DNA from 2 places in the Telluria sp. LT2P80 genome. Region 1 is predicted to be linked to the other one. Evidence: riboswitches for the same ligand, from Rfam matches in the RefSeq annotation. Region 1 holds a riboswitch; the other holds the start of a gene.
The links. A riboswitch is a leader RNA that binds a small molecule or an ion and turns the genes downstream of it on or off. The one in region 1 is predicted to bind thiamine pyrophosphate.
Positions count from the first base shown of each region.

Region 2: another riboswitch for thiamine pyrophosphate. It lies ahead of AC56LW_RS01305 (TonB-dependent siderophore receptor); the one in region 1 lies ahead of thiC (phosphomethylpyrimidine synthase ThiC).

Region 1 is NZ_JCASIO010000002.1:1,240-4,649, forward strand. It holds gene AC56LW_RS06350 (valine--tRNA ligase) at 1-1,826, opposite strand, end outside; TPP riboswitch at 1,913-2,019, shown strand; gene thiC (phosphomethylpyrimidine synthase ThiC) at 2,097-3,410, shown strand, end outside.
Region 2 is NZ_JCASIO010000001.1:294,031-297,440, forward strand. It holds gene AC56LW_RS01290 (glutathione S-transferase) at 1-294, opposite strand, end outside; gene AC56LW_RS01295 (hypothetical protein) at 389-697, opposite strand; gene AC56LW_RS01300 (DUF535 family protein) at 1,004-1,777, shown strand; TPP riboswitch at 1,833-1,930, shown strand; gene AC56LW_RS01305 (TonB-dependent siderophore receptor) at 2,013-3,410, shown strand, end outside.

The DNA.
Region 1 (3,410 bases):
AGCGACGCGTAGCTGGCCATCGTGAAGCGCACGGCGTCGGTGCCGAATGCCGGGATCCCGTCAGGGAATTCGCGGCGCGTGGCCTTGCCGATCTTTTCGGCGGCGCGCGGGTCCATCAGACCCGTGGTGCGCTTGGCCACCAGCGTCTCGACGTCGATGCCGTCGATCAGGTCGATCGGGTCGAGCGTGTTGCCCTTCGACTTCGACATCTTCTGGCCCTGCGAATCGCGTACCAGGCCGTGCACGTAGACGGTCTCGAACGGCACCTTGCCAGTGAAGTGCGCGGTCATCATGACCATGCGCGCGACCCAGAAGAAGATGATGTCGAAGCCCGTGACCAGCACCGACGACGGCAGGAACATCTTCATGTCGGGCGTTTCTTCGGGCCAGCCCATGGTCGAGAAGGGCACCAGCGCCGACGAGAACCACGTGTCGAGCACGTCGTCGTCGCGGCGCAGTGCGCCGGTGATGCCGGCAGCTGCGGCCTTGGCCTGCGCCTCGGCTTCATCGCGCGCGACGACGATCTGGCCGTCTTCGGCGAACCAGGCCGGAATGCGGTGGCCCCACCACAGCTGGCGTGAAATGCACCAGTCCTGGATGTTGCCCAGCCACTGGTTGTAGGTCGTGCTCCAGTTTTCGGGGACGAACTTGATCTCGCCACTGGCGACTTTTTCCAGCGCGACGTCGGTGATCGACTTGCCCGGATTGAACGTGCCTTCCGGCGCCGGCTTGGTCATCGCGACAAACCACTGGTCGGTGAGCATCGGCTCGATCACGACGTTGGTGCGATCGCCCCGCGGGACCATCAGCTTGTGCGGCTTGATCTGTTCCATCAGGCCCAATGCTTCGAGGTCGGCGACGATCTGCTTGCGCGCGGCGAAGCGGTCCAGCCCCTGGTACTGGGCCGGGCCGTTTTCGTTGATCTTGGCGTCGAGCGTGAAGATGCTGATCGGCGCGAGGCCGGCGCGCTGGCCGACCGCGTAATCGTTGAAGTCGTGGGCCGGCGTGATCTTCACGCAGCCGGTGCCGAATTCTTTATCGACGTAGCTGTCGGCGATGATCGGGATTTCACGACCGGTCAATGGCAGCGTGAGCGTCTTGCCGTGCAAATGCAGGTAGCGTTCATCGGTCGGGTCGACCGCGACGGCGACGTCGCCCAGCATCGTTTCAGGGCGCGTGGTGGCGACCGTCAGGTGGCCGCTGCCGTCGGTGAGCGGGTACTGGATGTACCACATGAAGCCGTCTTCTTCCTGCGAGTCGACTTCGAGGTCGGACACGGCCGTGCCCAGCACCGGGTCCCAGTTCACCAGGCGCTTGCCGCGGTAGATCAGGCCCTGCTCGTACAGGCGCACGAAGACTTCGACGACCGATTTCGAGCGCGGCTCGTCCATCGTGAAGTATTCGCGCTGCCAGTCTGGCGACGTGCCCAGGCGGCGCATCTGGCCGGTGATGGTGCTGCCCGATTTTTCTTTCCACTCCCAGACTTTTTCGAGGAATGCGTCGCGGCCCAGGTCATGGCGCGAAATCTTTTGCGCGTCCAGCTGGCGTTCGACGACGATCTGGGTGGCGATGCCGGCGTGGTCGGTGCCCGGGACCCATGCGGTGTTGTAGCCGCGCATGCGGTAGTAGCGCGTCAGGCCATCCATGATCGTCTGGTTGAACGCGTGGCCCATGTGCAGGGTACCGGTGACGTTCGGCGGCGGCAGCTGGGTGCTGAAGGAGGGCTTGCCCTCGTCCATGGTCGCGGCAAAGTAGCCGCGCTGTTCCCACTCTGCGCGCCAGAACTGTTCAATATCGGCTGGCTCGAAAGACTTGGCTAATTCCATGATGTGGTGGCGTGTGATGTGCGAAAAAGACCATTATAAATTACAAGCGCGTATAATTTACCGCGCTGGACGGGGATTGCTCGTCCGGCACACGCTAGGGGTCCTGCCTGTCGTTCCAACGACACGCGGGTGAGAAATACCCTCCGAACCTGATCTGGATAATGCCAGCGAAGGGAAGCAGCCGATTCGTGCGGCCGTGCGCAGTCTTGCGCCCGACCTTGTCGCACCCGGCAACTCCTTTGCTGGCTCTCACGCACGCAAGGGAGCCACATGAACGCACCGCCGAAGTCTTCACAACTGTTCGATGCCGCCACCGCCACGGTGGACCAGGCAGCCATCGCATCGCTACCCAATTCCCGCAAGGTCTACATCGAAGGCAGCCGGCCCGATATCCGCGTGCCGATGCGCGCGATCAGCCAGTCGGCCACGTCCGACAGCTTTGGCGGCGAACCCAATCCGCCGCTGTTCGTCTACGACACGTCCGGGCCGTACACCGAACCGGCCACCGCAATCGATATCCGCAGTGGCCTGGCGCCGATGCGCCAACCCTGGATCGACGGGCGCGGCGACACCGAGCAACTGGCCGGACCATCGTCGCAATTCGGCCAGCAGCGGCTGAACGATCCGGACTTGAGCGCGCTGCGCTTCAACCTGCAGCGCGCGCCCCGCCGCGCCAGGAGCGGCGCGAACGTCACGCAGATGCACTACGCGCGCCAGGGCATCATCACGCCCGAGATGGAATTCATCGCGCTGCGCGAAAACATGCAGCGCAAGGAATACATCGCGTCGCTGCATGCGTCCGGCCCGATGGGCAAGCGGGTTGCCGACCTGATGGGCCGCCAGCATCCGGGCCAGTCGTTCGGCGCCAGCATCCCCGCTGAAATCACGCCGGAATTCGTGCGCTCGGAAGTCGCACGCGGGCGCGCCGTCATTCCCCTCAATATCAACCACCCCGAAATCGAGCCGATGATCATCGGCCGCAACTTCCTGGTCAAGGTCAATGCCAATATCGGCAATTCGGCCGTGACCTCGTCGATCGGCGAAGAAGTCGAAAAGATGACCTGGGCGATCCGCTGGGGCGCCGACACGGTCATGGATCTGTCGACCGGCAAGCACATCCACGAAACGCGCGAATGGATCCTGCGTAACAGCCCGGTCCCGATCGGCACGGTGCCGATCTACCAGGCGCTGGAAAAGGTCAATGGCAAGGCCGAGGACCTGACCTGGGAGATTTTCCGCGACACGCTGATCGAGCAGGCCGAGCAGGGCGTCGACTACTTCACGATCCACGCCGGCGTGCTGCTGCGCTACGTGCCGATGACGGCGAACCGCCTGACGGGCATCGTCTCGCGCGGCGGCTCGATCATGGCCAAGTGGTGCCTGGCGCACCACCGCGAATCGTTCCTGTACACGCACTTCGAAGACATCTGCGCCATCATGAAGGCGTACGACGTGACCTTCAGCCTGGGCGACGGCCTGCGCCCCGGCTCGATCTACGACGCCAACGACGAGGCGCAACTGGCCGAACTGAAAACGCTGGGTGAACTCACGCAGATCGCGTGGAAGCACGATGTGCAGACGATC
Region 2 (3,410 bases), on a different contig from region 1:
CAGCTGGTGGACCCAGAGCCGGCCAGGTTCTGTGCGTGGCGCCAGGCCATGCTGTTCACCCAGGTACAGCAGAATGTTGGCCACCTGGCCGATGGTCTGTTCACCGGCTTTCAGGAACGGCGGGGCAAAGGAAGGATGGTCGCCGACTTCGAGCGCGGACATCAGCAGATCGACACCGCCATCGCGGCGCGCCACGTCGACGTAATCGGCGCCCGCTTCTTCCAGCGCCAGTCGTACGAATTCGCCGCGGCCCTGGATCGACGGCCAGTAAAACAGTTCGTAGGGTTGCACCATGATTGCTTTTCCTGTTGATGGAGAAAAGTCATGGTAGACCGATCCGGAAGGCCGGGAAGCACGGTACGCCGGCCGTGCGCACCTTCCCTGTCTTTCAGGCGACGGCGCACCACCGTTTGGCGATCGTTGGCGGCAGGTTGAAATGCTTCGCCGTTTCTGCAATCGAGGCCTTGTTTTCTTTCTTCCACGCCGAAACCTGGCTGGCGTTCGGCCTTTGCGGAATGCCCGTGCTGTCCTTGTCCTTGCCCCTGGCCGTCTTGGCGGTCGCAGTGCGCGATGCCTGGCCGACGACGCGACTGGACGCCGTGCGGTGCATGCTGCGGGACTGCGTGTCATTCACAGATTCGTTCCCGGTCACAGGGCCCTGCGCGAGGGCGCCTTCCGGCGGCTGGTTGTGCGTCATGGATGTTCTTTCGTGCTGATAAATAAGTGCCGCCATTATGACCTGCTCCCGATAGCAAGCGGGCATTCGCGGCGGTCAACGTAACCCGACAGGCGTGGCGCGCCACAGACATGGACCGATTGTGGCTATTGAGCAACGCCCTTTCGGGCACTGAACCCCGTCAGCAGGGCCACTGCCCCGAATCGTGTTGGTTCCTGACGAATCATTACACTTTATCCAAGCACACGTTGGCAATCGGGAACATAATTGCACTGAGGAACTAGTTTAATAAAGTTCGCCCGTCACTTTCTGTCCAATGGAGCGCCCATGATCATCGCGCGATTGACCCAACGCTGGCACGCCCTGCGCCACTGGCGCGCGCACCAGTCCCTCGATTCCCACGGGCGCTTCGAGGAGACGACCTTCAACCGGACGTACCGGGATGCGGTACATGGCAGCGCCGGCCTGATCTTGTGGCAGCACGATAGCGAGCATGGGTGCTTTGCGCTGCAACTGCGCACGGCGCAGCGCGACGATTCGCAGAATGGGTTGACCTTGACGCTGCTCGCCAATGACGCGGTGCTGCATCGCCTGTCTTGGACCTGGACCGACGGCGCGCAACTCGCGCTTCCAGTGGCGAGCGTGCCGCTGGTGACCCACAACGCGGGCCTGTGGCGCAATGCCGGTCCGGCCTTCGATGCATTCGAGCGCGCCTTCCCGAATAACTCGCCCAGCTTCTTCGCGTTCGCCGCCCTGCAGGGCGCGGCGCAAGCGCTGGGCATCGACCGCGTGCTCGCGCTGCGCGCCACCGCGCACCCTGCGTACCGGGCAGACCAGCACGCGACCTTCGAGAGCGGCTACGATGGCTTCTGGCGGATTCTCGGCGGCGCCGAACACGATGCGCGCCACTATCAGATCACGCTGCCGTTCTACCTCAAGCCACTGGCCGACATGCCATCGAAGCACCGCAAGCGCGCCGCCCAGCGCCGCGAACAATGGCGCGCGATTGCCGAAGCCGCCCACAGCGCGCTGCTGCGCTGCATGGCGTCGGTCCCCACGACTGCCGCCGCGACCAGAGCGCCCACTACCGCACAAGCCTGAAGCTTCACGACGCTTGCCAGATTCACCACGGCCGTCAAGCGCCGTGCTACACTCGCGCCTTCGCTAGGGGTCCTGGAACGTTGTTCCGGGTGAGACATACCCTTCGTACCTGATCTGGATAATGCCAGCGAAGGAAAGCGCAAAGCAGCCCTCCCGTTCGTTTGCCCTTCCCCCACGTTGGCTCCGGCTTGAATTTAAGCGGCGCGCCCTCGTGGCGCGCAAACACGAGCACACCATGACCTTCACTCTGAAGCACCCTGTTCTTGCCTGCGCCATCGTGCAGGCCTTCGTTGTTACGCCTGCCGCAGTTGCGCAGGACGCCATTCCCTCGGTCGTCGTCACCAGCAGCAAATGGATCGCGCTCGACCGCGCCAGCGTCGGCGGTTTCGCCGAAACGCAGCTGCTCGACGCGCCGGCGTCGATTACCTCGATCGGCCAGGGCCAGATGCAGGATCTGTCGATCCGCAGCGTCAGCGATGCGAGCCGCTACGACGCGTCGATCGGCGACGCCTACAACGCCATCGGCTACGCCGAACAGTTTTCGGTGCGCGGCTTCACGCTCGACAACGCGACCAGCTATCGCAAGGACATGATCGCGATCTCGGGCGACACGCAGATCCCGCTCGAGAACAAGGAGCGCATCGAAGTCCTGCGCGGCCTGGCCGGCCTGCAGGCCGGCGTCGCGGCGCCCGGCGGCATGCTCAACTTCGTCACCAAGCGCCCGACCAATGCGCCGCTGCGCTCGGCCACCGTCGAAGTGCGCGAACGCGGCACCGTGTACGGCGCGGTCGACCTGGGCGGACGCTTCGCCGACCGCCGCTTTGGCTACCGCTTCAATGCGGCCGCCGAAGACCTGAAATCGTATGTGCGCGGCGCCGACGGCAAGCGCCAGTTCATTTCGGCCGCCTTCGACTGGCAGATGTCGCCGGATGCGCTGTTCCAGATCGATGTCGACCATCAGCACAAGGAGCAGGTCACCGCCCCCGGCTACCAACTGCTGCGCAACGAAGTCCTGCCCACCGGGATCTCGGCGAAAACGCTGCTCAACGACCAGCCATGGACACGCCCCGTCGACACCGACAGCAGCAACCTTGGATTGCGCTTCGAGTACCGCATCAGCGACACCTGGACCGCGACGGTCAACGCCAACAAGCACTGGTTCAAGCGCGACGACTTCACCGCCTTCCCGTACGGCTGCAGCAACGAGGGCAACGGCTACTATCCGGGCTACTGCTCGAACGGCGACTATGACGTGTATGACTTCCAGAGCACCGGCGAGCGCAAGACGCCATGGGGTGCGCAAGCGATGCTGCAGGGCCGCTTCGACACGGGCGCCGTACGCCACGCGCTGACGATCGGCAGCGCTTACGCCGAACGTCACGACAGCTTCGGCGAATACGTCTACGACTACGTCGGCTCGAGCAATATCTGGCAGAACCAGATCGTGCCGCCGGTGGACAGCAGCCGCGTCACCGGCCCGGTGATGGAACGCCGCGCGACCGAAGAACGTTCGCTGTTCGTGCAGGACATCCTGACCCTGTCACCGGCCTGGACGCTGCACGCCGGCGTGCGCTACGTCCAGCTCAAGCTCGACGCGCTGGAAGAAATCGACCAGGCGCGCGTGAAATCGAAA